Regions from separate parts of the Scandinavium sp. UTDF21-P1B genome, predicted to be linked through region 1. Evidence: predicted binding sites of a transcription regulator. Region 1 holds the regulator's gene; each other region holds the start of a gene.
The links. Region 1 encodes CRP, which controls carbon source genes, mostly activating them, when cyclic AMP is high. Its sites were predicted from a motif close to ATGTGANNNNNNTCACAT; they were not measured.
Positions count from the first base shown of each region.

Region 2: AB1287_RS09330 (YjcB family protein) is a predicted target of CRP. The motif match lies at 1,967-1,984, and genes of this name have one in related genera.
Region 3: uxuA (mannonate dehydratase) is a predicted target of CRP. The motif match lies at 1,581-1,598, and genes of this name have one in related genera.
Region 4: AB1287_RS14345 (CidA/LrgA family protein) is a predicted target of CRP. The motif match lies at 1,481-1,498, and genes of this name have one in related genera.

Region 1 is NZ_JBFLVD010000018.1:297,238-300,368, forward strand. It holds gene AB1287_RS16500 (YccS/YhfK family putative transporter) at 1-1,119, opposite strand, end outside; gene crp (cAMP-activated global transcriptional regulator CRP) at 1,179-1,811, opposite strand; gene AB1287_RS16510 (OsmC family protein) at 2,118-2,522, shown strand; gene AB1287_RS16515 (phosphoribulokinase) at 2,617-3,131, opposite strand, start outside.
Region 2 is NZ_JBFLVD010000012.1:197,649-200,779, reverse strand. It holds gene uvrA (excinuclease ABC subunit UvrA) at 1-691, opposite strand, end outside; gene ssb1 (single-stranded DNA-binding protein SSB1) at 938-1,465, shown strand; gene AB1287_RS09330 (YjcB family protein) at 1,562-1,843, opposite strand; gene AB1287_RS09325 (GGDEF domain-containing protein) at 2,458-3,131, shown strand, end outside.
Region 3 is NZ_JBFLVD010000017.1:46,242-49,372, forward strand. It holds gene yeiP (elongation factor P-like protein YeiP) at 1-160, shown strand, start outside; gene uxuA (mannonate dehydratase) at 294-1,484, opposite strand; gene AB1287_RS14470 (mannitol dehydrogenase family protein) at 1,692-3,131, shown strand, end outside.
Region 4 is NZ_JBFLVD010000017.1:18,286-21,416, reverse strand. It holds gene cdd (cytidine deaminase) at 1-213, opposite strand, end outside; gene AB1287_RS14350 (CidB/LrgB family autolysis modulator) at 339-1,034, opposite strand; gene AB1287_RS14345 (CidA/LrgA family protein) at 1,031-1,432, opposite strand; gene dusC (tRNA dihydrouridine(16) synthase DusC) at 1,655-2,602, shown strand; gene AB1287_RS14335 (class I SAM-dependent methyltransferase) at 2,610-3,131, opposite strand, start outside.

The sequences.
Region 1 (3,131 bases):
CATGACGCTGATGCGCGCCGCATTGCGCAGTGCAGCTGATTTTAGTGACAGATAACTTTTCAGCGCGGCAAACAGCGGCAGGCGTCGCTCGTTATCAGCCATCAGGTTGCGTGGGTAGAGCGGTCTTTGCATGCGTAGTACCCGCGCAATGCGGCCAAAGTGCCAGACGCAAAACTGCCCGACGGGATTATCCGGATGCTGGCGGGCGATCTTTTCCAGCGCGCCGATCTGCTTATCCATGCTAAAGCGTAGCGGAAAGCGGTGATACAGAATGTCATCGGCCATCACCCGCAGACGTGCGGCGATGGTTTGTGCGTTCCAGCGGATCACCGCTTCGGCGTGGCTACGCTCGACCAGCTTTTGCACCTCGGCGGGCTGATGCAGGCTGACGGAGATGTGCTCCTGTAAATCGAGCCCCATCTGAAAGGCGCGCAGCAGGCGTTTATAATCGTGGTTTTTGTTAGCGGCGAGCATATGCAGCTGCTGATAGCACTGGGTAATGAGATCAACGGCCTTTTGCTGGCGAGTCAGCAGCGGTGGCAACGCTTTTTCCGGATCGGTGTGCTGGGTCAGCAGGCTGTATTTGGCTTCGCAGTAATCGGCCAGCTGGCGGTAAAGCAGGCTCAGGGACTCGCGCAGGGGCTGTTCGCGCCACATCCAGAACCAGAACCAGTTAAACAGCCCGTACCACAGCGTGCCCAGCGCGTAGATAAGCAGCGGCTGCCAGACAGGCATGTTACCCGCGAGGCTCAACGTAAAAATCGAGGCGATCAGCGATGCGGGCAGCAGACGCGCATGCAGCGAACTGATTTCGGCGGTAACGCCCAGGGTCATTGCCAGGACGGTCAGAATTAAGGGCAGCGGCACGGTGTGTGCCAGCAGCAGCTGTACCGCCAGGCTGCATCCGGCAAACAGCGAACCACCAACAATCAGGCGTTTAAAGAAGCGCTTGTGGGGCGTGTCGAGACCGGCAATGTTGCAGCAGGCCGGGACTAAGGAGAACAGCAGACCGTACTTGAGATACCCCAGCACCAGGCCGATAGCCACAGGGGTGCATAACACCAGGGTTTGCCGCAGTGCGTAGTTAATTTCCGGGTGATAAATTAGCCTGCGCCACATAGCAATAGCAGTAGAGACAAAAACGGCGTACTGCAGGAGCAATACGCCGTCAAGCGAACTTAGCGGGTGCCGTAAACGACGATGGTTTTGCCGTGCGCGGAGATCAGGTTCTGATCTTCCAGCATTTTCAGGATACGGCCAACGGTTTCACGGGAGCAGCCCACGATCTGACCGATTTCCTGACGGGTGATTTTGATTTGCATACCGTCCGGGTGGGTCATGGCATCGGGCTGTTTTGCCAGGTTCAACAGCGTCTGCGCGATACGACCGGTAACGTCGAGGAAGGCAAGGTTACCTACTTTTTCAGAAGTGACCTGCAGGCGACGTGCCATCTGAGAAGAGAGGCGCATCAGAATATCCGGATTCACCTGGATAAGCTGACGGAATTTTTTATAGGAAATTTCAGCCACTTCACAGGCGGTTTTCGCCCGGACCCATGCACTACGCTCCTGGCCTTCTTCGAACAGGCCAAGCTCACCGATGAAATCGCCCTGGTTGAGGTAAGAGAGAATCATCTCTTTGCCTTCTTCGTCCTTGATGAGTACTGCCACAGAGCCTTTCACGATGTAGTACAGCGTTTCTGCTTTTTCACCCTGGTGAATCAGCGTGCTCTTGGAGGGGTACTTATGAATATGGCAATGAGACAAGAACCATTCAAGGGTAGGGTCTGTTTGCGGTTTGCCAAGCACCATGCGCGGTTATCCTCTGTTATAAGCTGACTCCAGCGGCAGACACGACACTGCCACTGGCTTTGCATTCATATCCTTCCCTGTACCTGGGAAGTCGGCTGTCGGATTTGACTGCAGCCTGTTGTCTGATGTCCTCTGCATACATGCATTACTTCAATGTATTACTGTAGCATCCCGACTGTTTTAGCATAGCTTTTGCCGCGTGTCTCCTGGTGTCTCGCTTCAGCATGACGCACGTCGCCTTCCGTTGCGAGATTTGTTATGTGCGCGTAATCTGTCAGGAAAATTGCAACTCTGGAGTTAACAATTATGCAAGCGCGTGTGAAATGGGTTGAAGGCTTAACCTTCCTCGGTGAGTCAGCTTCTGGCCACCAGATCCTGATGGACGGCAACTCCGGGGATAAAGCGCCAAGCCCGATGGAAATGGTGCTGATGGCAGCAGGGGGGTGCAGTGCGATAGACGTTGTTTCCATCCTGCAAAAGGGCCGTCATGACGTGACGGACTGTGAAGTGAAGCTCACTTCAGAGCGTCGCGAGGAAGCGCCGCGCCTGTTTACCCACATCAACCTGCACTTCATCGTGACCGGTAAAGATCTGAAAGAAGCTGCGGTATCGCGTGCGGTGGATCTGTCTGCGGAAAAATACTGCTCTGTGGCGCTGATGCTGGAGAAAGCGGCGAAAATCACCCACTCGTTTGAAGTGGTGGAAGGGTAATGCCCTCTACGGCCTGATGCCCTCACCCCGATCCTCTCCCCGTGGGAGAGGGAGCAAACATTAAAAACCTTCTCTTCAGAGAAGGTTTTGCAATTTATATCGCCCGACCTTCTATTAACCGCTCGACCAGCGGCGTCATAATCAGCTCCATCGCCAGCCCCATCTTCCCGCCCGGCACCACCAATGTATTCATGTGAGAAATGAATGAGCCCTGCAGCATCGCCAGCAGCCAGGGGAAATCAATGTCGCCCAGGTTCTGGAAATGGATCACCACAAAGCTTTCATCCAGCGACGGGATGCTTTTGGCGGCAAACGGGTTTGAGGTATCTACTGTCGGTACGCGCTGGAAGTTGATATGCGTGCGGGAAAACTGTGGGGTAATGAAGTTGATGTAGTCTTCCATGGAGCGGACGACGGAATCCATTACCGCTTCACGCGAATGCCCGCGCTCGCTCATATCGCGGGTAAGTTTCTGGATCCACTCGAGGTTCACAATAGGCACGACGCCGACCAGCAAATCGACGTGTTTCGCCACATCATGTTGAGGCGTCACCACGCCGCCGTGCAGCCCTTCATAAAACAGCACGTCGGTGGGTTCTGGAAGCGGCT
Region 2 (3,131 bases), on a different contig from region 1:
TGCCGCCGGAGAGCTCCAGTGCGGTTTCAAAGGACTCTGCAAGGCGCTGCGTGAGGTCTTCGCGTACCTTAAAGCGGTCAATCACCACTTCGATGGTGTGCTTCTTTTGCAATTCAAGCTTCGGCGGATCGGAAAGGTCGCAGACTTCGCCGTCGATACGGGCGCGGATGTAGCCCTGGCTTGCCAGGTTTTCCAGCGTTTTGGTGTGCTCGCCCTTACGCTCTTTGATGACTGGCGCCAGCAGCATCAGGCGTTTGCCTTCTGGCTGCGACAGAACGTTATCCACCATCTGGCTGACGGTTTGCGCCGCCAGCGGCACGTCGTGATCGGGACAGCGCGGTTCGCCCACGCGAGCATAAAGCAGGCGCAGGTAATCGTGAATTTCAGTAATGGTCCCCACGGTGGAACGCGGGTTGTGCGACGTGGACTTCTGCTCAATAGAAATGGCCGGAGACAGACCTTCAATATGGTCCACATCAGGCTTTTCCATCAGTGACAGGAACTGACGTGCATAAGCAGAGAGTGATTCAACGTAGCGCCGCTGCCCTTCGGCATACAGCGTATCAAACGCCAGCGAAGATTTACCTGAGCCCGAAAGCCCGGTCACGACGATCAGTTTGTCGCGAGGGATGACGAGGTTGATGTTTTTGAGATTATGGGTGCGGGCGCCCCGAACTTCGATCTTATCCATTCACCTTTCCCGGTAGAGACTCGGAATGCGGGTTTGTCAGAAGGACAAACGGCAGAAACGGCTAATTATGACACAGTTTGACCTGTTTGAATATACAGTATTGGAATGCGCGCTCTGATTCTCTGTGCAATAATGTCGAGTCCGCATGAGATATCTGAAGCTGCTACGCAACTATGCAAATTGCCGCATGGAAATGGTACACTCGCGCGTTTACACTATTAAGAAACGTATTCAGGAGACACGATCATGGCCAGCAGAGGCGTCAACAAGGTGATTCTCGTCGGTAATCTGGGCCAGGACCCGGAAGTACGCTACATGCCGAGTGGTGGCGCAGTTGCCAACATTACGCTGGCTACTTCCGAATCCTGGCGTGATAAAGCGACCGGCGAAATGAAAGAGCAGACTGAATGGCACCGCGTTGTGCTGTTCGGCAAACTGGCGGAAGTGGCCGGTGAATATCTGCGTAAAGGGTCTCAGGTCTATATCGAAGGCCAGCTGCGTACCCGTAAATGGACCGATCAGTCCGGCGCTGAAAAATACACCACGGAAGTTGTGGTTAACGTAGGCGGCACCATGCAGATGCTCGGTGGCCGTCAGGGCGGCGGCGCACCGGCAGGTGGCGGTCAGCAGCAGGGCGGCGGCTGGGGTCAGCCACAGCAGCCTCAGGGCGGAAACCAGTTCAGCGGTGGTGCACAGTCTCGCCCGCAGCAGCCTGCAGCCCCGGCACCGTCTAACGAACCGCCAATGGATTTCGACGACGATATCCCGTTCTGATTATGTCCCGTATTGTCTGACGGACAAATCACATAAAAAAAGCGCTTTCCTTTGGGAAGCGCTTTTTTGTTGGCTTGTACTGCCTGAAGCAGGTTTTTAGCTCACCATCACCGGCCATTCTGGCGGAGTCTGGCTCATTACCTCTATCATCACATCTTTAATGTTGTTCCAGACAAGCGTCATGTCGACAAGAGTGATGCCCAGCAGGCCGGTGGCAAACCAGCAGGCGGCGGCGATGCCAAAAGCGCTGCAAACAACCGCCAGCCCGGCATAGTCGGATTTACGGAACTGAATTTTCAACGTGCTGGCAAGGAACATCAGTACGGCGCTCACGAGCGGCCAGCGCAGGAGAACCATGCCGGTGGTAACAGAAACCATGAAACATACCCTCAAAGAACGAAGCCAGGGATAGCACGACGTGGCTCATCAGGTGTATCACACTCTGGCTATCGGCAGGCATTGATCAACACAATGAAACGATGTTTTACGTTTCATAAGATAATGTGAACTATATCACGTTTGTTCTTTTATTCGCCACTGGTATGGTAAAAAAATTCTGTGGCACCGACCGAAATGTTCTCTGACTTATTGCTATTGAGAATATATTCTTTGCCCGTTTTGAAAGGGGTTAACTGAGATATCAGTGAGATAGCAAACTGTCACGAAAGTTAAGTGGTTGTACAATATTTACATCGGGAAATAGTTGGCTTATGCTTTCTGGACAATATATTTTACTTGCGATCAATCAATCAGCTATTGATTTTATTGGCTATTTTAATATTTTGTAATTCTTTTAAGACAACACACTGTTTTTTTGTTCTCTCTGGCTTACAGATTTATGATTAACCTGTGCTTAATCATGCAAATCAGTATCTGATTTATTCATTGCAGGTTTTGCCCCTAACAAACCTGTGATTGAAGCCATGAAAAAAGAGAAACTACACGCAGCAATTAACGATGCAGAACTTTGCCTGCGCCGGCTGGCCAGAGTTATGCCTGGACTCTCAGCACATCGCTCACTTGCCGATGTGTTGCTGCTTATCCATGATGTCTTTGGCGCACGCCTCTCCTGGATCATGCTGGAGTCAGAGGATTTACGCCATCTGGAAGTGCAGGGCGAACGGCTGACGAGCGACAGCGCTGAACGCCTTCTGGCGGCGCTGCGAAAGCATCAGACGCCGTGGCGCGTAAAATGCTGGCACCGTGACGTCGGCAAGCTGCTTTATTCCGAAGGCAATCCTTTAGCGCAGGAATTAAAATGCGGCGTGCTCTGCCGAATATTTCCGATGCAGGACGATGCCCGCGCTTATCTTTTTCTGGCCTTCGACCAGCCTTTGTTAGCGCCCGCCGTTTTGCGCAGCGTGGCGCAGATCATTGCTGAGAAACTCCATGATTCGATGACGGAAATTATTTCCCGCCAGCGTACCGCCGTCGAATTAAAAAATATTCTTAACCAGTACCGCATGCTTTTTGATAAAGCGCCGGTATTAATGAATTCGTTTGATAAACATAATCGCTGCACGTTGTGGAACGGCGAGTGTGAACGGGTATTTGGCTGGACGCTGGAGGAATTAAATGACCAGCCCGATCCGCTGGCGCTGTTTTACCCTGATCCGGATGTGCGACGACGAGTGAGGGATTCCGTCAATTGTTCTCCCACGCTTGA
Region 3 (3,131 bases), on a different contig from region 1:
TGAAACCGCTCCTGGCATTAAAGGAGCTTCAGCGAGCGCCCGCAACAAACCTGCGACGCTGACCACCGGCCTGGTTGTTCAGGTGCCGGAATACCTCAGCGCGGGTGAGAAAATTCGCATCCATATCGAAGAAAAACGTTATATGGGTCGCGCTGACTGATTTCAGCCAGAACGCAAAAAGGGCAACTCATTTGAGTTGCCTTTTTTATTGACTGATAACGCTGTGCTTAACAGGTATACGGCTTATTTGCTGTAGGCTGGATAAGGCGTCAGCCGCCATCCGACGCACTCTGTTACAGCAGGTCTGGATACTTTGTCATCTTCAGCGCCAGCTCAACGCCACGCACTTCCGCCATCCCTTTCAGACGACCAATCGCCGAGTAGCCCGGGTTGGTTTTCTTCTTCAGATCGTCAAGCATCTGATGACCGTGGTCCGGGCGGAACGGAATGGAACGCAGGTCGCCCGCTTTCTTACGGCGAGACTCTTCGGCCAGAATCGCATCCACAACCGCCACCATATTCACGTCACCGTACAAGTGTGAACCTTCGTGGAAGGTTTTTGGATTCGCTTCACGGCAGGTCGCACGCAGGTGGGTGAAGTGAATACGGTCGCCGAAGGTTTCAATCATTTTTACCAGGTCGTTATCAGCGCGTACGCCGTAAGAGCCAGTACACATGGTAAAACCATTGTAGATGCTGTCGACCGTCTCTTTCAGCCACTGCATGTCTTCAATGGTGGAAACAATGCGCGGCAGGCCGAGGATTGGACGCGGCGGATCGTCAGGATGAACCGCCAGGCGCACGCCCGCTTCTTCAGCAACCGGCACGATAGCACGCAGGAAAACGGCCATATTTTCACGTAGCGTCTCTTTGCTGATGTGATCGTACTCCGCCAGACGCTGGCGGAACTGGTCCAGGGTATAGCCTTCTTCAGCACCCGGCAGGCCAGCAATGATGTTGCGGGTCAGTTTTTCTATCTCTGCCGCACTCATTGCGTGGAAGTATTCTTTGGCCTGCTGCTGCTCTTCGGCGCTGTAATCAGCTTCTGCGCCCGGGCGCTTGAGAATGTGAATTTCAAAGGCGGCAAAGGCAATCTGGTCAAAGCGCAGCGCTTTTGAACCGTCCGGCAGCTGGTATTCCAGATCGGTACGCGTCCAGTCAAGAATCGGCATGAAGTTGTAGCAGACGGTATCAATGCCGCAGGCCGCCAGGTTGCGGATGCTCTGCTGGTAGTTGGCAATCCAGGTTTTGTACTCGCCGGACTGGGTTTTAATCTCTTCGTGAACCGGGATACTTTCGACCACGGACCAGGTCAACCCTTTTTCAGCGAGCAGCGCCTGACGTGCTTTGATTTCATCGACCGGCCAGACCTGACCGTTCGGAATATGGTGCAGCGCGGTCACCACGCCGGTCGCGCCGGCCTGGCGCACATCATCAAGAGAAACCGGATCATTCGGTCCATACCAACGCCAGGTTTGTTCCATTGTCTCACCCTCTTAAGTTGTTATACCAATATTTATCCTTCAGATGACGACTACCATACATGCTTCTGCCTGAGGGTCAATTTCCGCGCTGGCATTGATTGATCCAGCTCACATTCCCCGGATAAATACGGCACACCAATTCAATTTGTTGTCATATAACTTTACACTGCTCATTGTTAATTAATGGTTAATCAGGTGTTTTACATAATGACGACGATCGCCACAGCCACGCTCCCCGACAACGTGCAGCAACCCCGTTATAACCGACAGCAGCTGCGCTCGCGAATTATCCACTTTGGTTTTGGGGCGTTCCACCGTGCCCACCAGGCTCTGCTGACTGACCGGGTGCTGAACGCCAAAGGCGGCGACTGGGGGCTGTGCGAAATCAGCCTGTTCAGCGGCGACGTGCTGATGAGCCAGCTGCGCGCGCAGGATCATCTTTATACCGTGCTGGAGAAAGGTGCCAACGGCAACCAGCCGATCATCATCGGTGCCGTGCATGAATGCCTGAATGCAAAGCTGGATACTCTTGCAGCGATCGTTGAGAAATTCTGCGAGCCGCAGGTGGCGATTGTTTCTCTGACCATTACCGAAAAAGGGTATTGCATCGATCCGGCCACCGGTCGTCTTGACGTCACGCAGCCGCGGATCGTTCACGATCTGGAAAATCCTGCTGAACCACATTCTGCACCGGGCATTCTTGTCGAAGCGCTGCACCGCCGCCGTGAGCGTGGCCTGCCACCGTTTACCGTACTTTCCTGCGACAACATTCCCGACAACGGGTACGTCGTAAAAAACGCGGTGCTGGGGATGGCCAACAAGCGCTCTCCGGAGCTGGCCCAGTGGATCGCAGACAACGTCAGCTTCCCCGGCACCATGGTCGATCGTATCGTTCCCGCGGCAACCGAAGAATCTCTGGCCGAGATTGCCACCGCCGTTGGCGTCAACGACCCTTGCGCCATCAGCTGCGAGCCCTTTATCCAGTGGGTTGTCGAAGACAACTTTGTCGCGGGCCGTCCGGAATGGGAACTTGCTGGCGTCCAGTTGGTTGAAGACGTACTGCCGTGGGAGCAAATGAAGCTGCGAATGCTGAACGGCAGCCACTCATTCCTTGCATATCTGGGCTATTTAGCCGGATACGAGCACATCAGTGACTGCATGCAGGATGAGGATTTCCGCCAGGCAGCGCGGCAGTTAATGATGCAGGAGCAGGCTCCAACGCTGCGTATCCAGGGCGTTGACTTGCAGGCTTATGCCGATAGCCTCATCACGCGGTTCACTAACCCGGCGTTAAAACACCGCACCTGGCAAATCGCAATGGACGGTAGCCAGAAGCTCCCGCAGCGCTTGCTGGAAGGGATTCGGGTTCACCTTGAGCGTGGAAGCGACTGGTCGCTGCTTGCACTCGGCGTTGCCGGTTGGATGCGCTATGTCAGCGGCACTGACGAGCACGGCAACGCGATTGACGTGCGCGATCCGCTGGCGGAAAAAATACAGACTATCGTGTCGACAAGCAGCGAAGCCGATCGGGTCACTGCCCTGCTCTCTCTTAGCGAAATTTTCGGTACTGATTTAGTGAAGAACGCGGCTTTTGTGGAAAACGTGCAGCAGGCCTGGCGGCGACTTTGCGAGCACGGTGCCCGTCAT
Region 4 (3,131 bases), on a different contig from region 1:
AAAGTGCGAAAGGTCGGCCCGGGCACAGGCGGCGGCTAGCGGCAGCAGGGCAAAAGCCAGCGCGTCTTCGTCCAGTCCCGTGGCTGATTTCAGCTCAGAGACTTGCCCGGCGCTCAGCATGGCGGGGAAATGCGCATCAGCCAGCCATGGGGCGAGGGCCGTTTGCAGTTCCTCACTGAGTTGCGGGAAAGCAGAATGAAAACGTGGGTGCATGGCAATGGCCTCATTACAGGTTAAGGGATGACAGTGTACGGACCTGATAACGGCTAATGTGTGACTTAGATCTGACTTTTTATGCAACTAATGAAAATAGAATGAAGTTCGTGTGATGCGTCGCATTACCCAAACAGCGCCAGAATCACCGGGAACAGGAACGGGGCGAGCAGCGAGGTAATGATCCCGCAGATCACCAGCGCCAGTGAACTGAACGCGCCTTCCTGATAGTCGAGCTCCGCACAGCGCGAGGTACCTAAAGCGTGTGAGGCAGTCCCCATTGCCAGACCACGCGCCGCTTTTGTGTCAATTCGCATCAGGTTCAGCAGCGTGTGACCAAGCACCGCGCCAAGAATACCGACGAAAATCACGCACACGGCGCTGATAGCAGGGATACCGCCGATGCTGCCGCTGACGGCCATCGCAATCGGCGTCGTGACTGATTTCGGCATAACGGAAGCAGCAATTTCAGGCGTTGCTCCCATAAGCAGGGCGACCGCGGTGCCTGTGGTCATTGCCACTACGCTGCCGACAAAGCAGATGGTGATAATAGATTTCCAGCGGGCGCGGATCTGGTGCAGCTGCTCATAGAGTGGATAGGCCAGCGCCACCACCGCAGGCTGCAGCAGGTCGTTGAGAATTTTGCTGCCCTTGAAGTAATGATCGTAGGGAATGCCGGTGAGCAGTAAAAACGGAATGATCACCACCATCGCCACCAGCAGCGGGTTCAGCAGCGGCATCTTGAAGCGGGCTGCAAGACGGCGCGCGGCGAAGAATACGATAAGCGTCAACGGCAGGGACCACCAGATGTAGTGCATCATTTTTGCTCACCTTCTTTCTGACCGACCACCTTGCGTTCACCGTGGGCTATGTGTGAACTCCAGCTGACAACCAGCAGCACTACCAGCGTGCTGACCGCACAGGACACCACCACCGGGCCAAACTGCGCCCGCAGCACATCAAAGTACTGCATCACCCCGACGCCAATCGGCACGAACAGCAGCGCCATGTAGCGAATCAATACGTAGCAGCCGGGATTCACCCACTTCGCCGGCAGGATTTGCAGCGCCAACAGGACAAACAGAATCAGCATGCCGATGATGCTGCCGGGAATAGTGATGGGTAACAGTGATGCGATAAAAATACCGGCGTAGAGACAGGCGTAAATCAGCACGAAGGCCCGCAGATATTGCCAGATAATGTTCAGTGTTTTGCTCATGGTTCTCGCCCTTGATGAAACGCATTCATCATACAATTAAACCATGTAATGTGCTACCGATCACATCATGAATTCTGAGCATACAAAATATTCCGCAATGGCACGTCAGACAAACGACCAAAAAGCGTGAGAAATCTATGGCTTTCAGTGTAGTACATGAGGGGCTTCAAACCGGGCGATAACAACGCTACCATAGCGCCTCTTTTTTCTCCGGATACTGATATGCGTGTTCTGCTGGCGCCGATGGAAGGCGTGCTCGATTCACTGGTTCGTGGCCTGCTCACCGGGGTGAATGATTACGATCTTTGCATCACCGAGTTTCTGCGGGTGGTGGATCAGCTGCTGCCGGTAAAATCCTTCCATCGCCTGTGCCCTGAGTTGCTGAATGAGAGTCGGACAGCGTCCGGCACGCTGGTGCGCGTTCAGCTGCTGGGTCAGCATCCGCAGTGGCTTGCTGAAAACGCCGCCCGCGCGGTGGAGCTGGGCTCCTGGGGCGTCGATCTGAACTGCGGCTGTCCGTCGAAGGTGGTGAACGGCAGCGGCGGCGGCGCAACGCTGCTTAAAGATCCGGATTTAATCTATCGCGGCGCGAAGGCCATGCGTGAGGCCGTGCCCGCGCATTTGCCGGTGACGGTGAAAGTGCGCCTTGGCTGGGACAGCAGCGACCGTCAGTTTGAAATCGCCGATGCCGTGCAGCAGGCTGGCGCTACCGAGCTGGTCGTACATGGGCGCACGAAAGAGGATGGCTACAAGGCCGACAGAATCGACTGGCAGGCTATCGGCGAGATCCGCCGTCGGCTGTCGATCCCGGTGATTGCCAACGGCGAAATCTGGGACTGGCAAAGCGCCCAGGACTGTATGGCCGCGACGGGCTGCGATTCAGTGATGATCGGCCGCGGCGCGCTGAATATTCCCAACCTCAGCCGGGTGGTGAAATACAACGAGCCCCGCATGCCGTGGAACGACGTCACCGAACTGCTGCGCAAATACAGCCGTCTTGAAAAGCAGGGCGACACTGGCCTGTATCATGTGGCCCGCATTAAGCAGTGGCTCGGCTACCTGCGTAAAGAGTACGATGAGGCCACCACGTTGTTCACTACCATTCGCACCTTGCAGGATTCTACGTCCATTGCCGATGCCATTGAGCACTATGCACAACGTCAACCCTGAAAGAGCGTTAGCCTGGTTTATACGCGCTTAAGAGAAAGAGCATTGGACGCTCTTTTTCTTCACCGAGCGCCGGGTTGGCAGCGATCTGCGCTGCATCCGGCCCCCACTCATCAAGCTGCTCAATCACAAACCCGGCGGCAATCAGCGCATTAATCCACGTCGCGAGCTTGCGATGCTGCTTTTTCACGCCGTCGGCAAACCAGTTGCTGAGGCGCTCGCCCTCCTGCTGGTAATTCGCCACCGGCCAGATTTTCTGCCCGTCCTGCTCGAGGAACCAGCCTTGCTTCATCGCGGCGGTGAAAATCGGGTGCTCTGCGGAGAACACCAGCTTGCCGCCTGGCTTCAGCGCCTGAAACAGCACGGAAAACAGGCCGTCGATGTTTTGCAGGTAGTGCAGCGCCAGCGAGCTGTAGGCCAGATCAAGACTTTCAGATTTGAGCGTGAGCGTTTCCAGATCGGCCTGTTGATACGTAATACCCGTCTCCGGCGTCATCTCACGCGCTCTTGCCAGCATCTTTTCTGAGACATC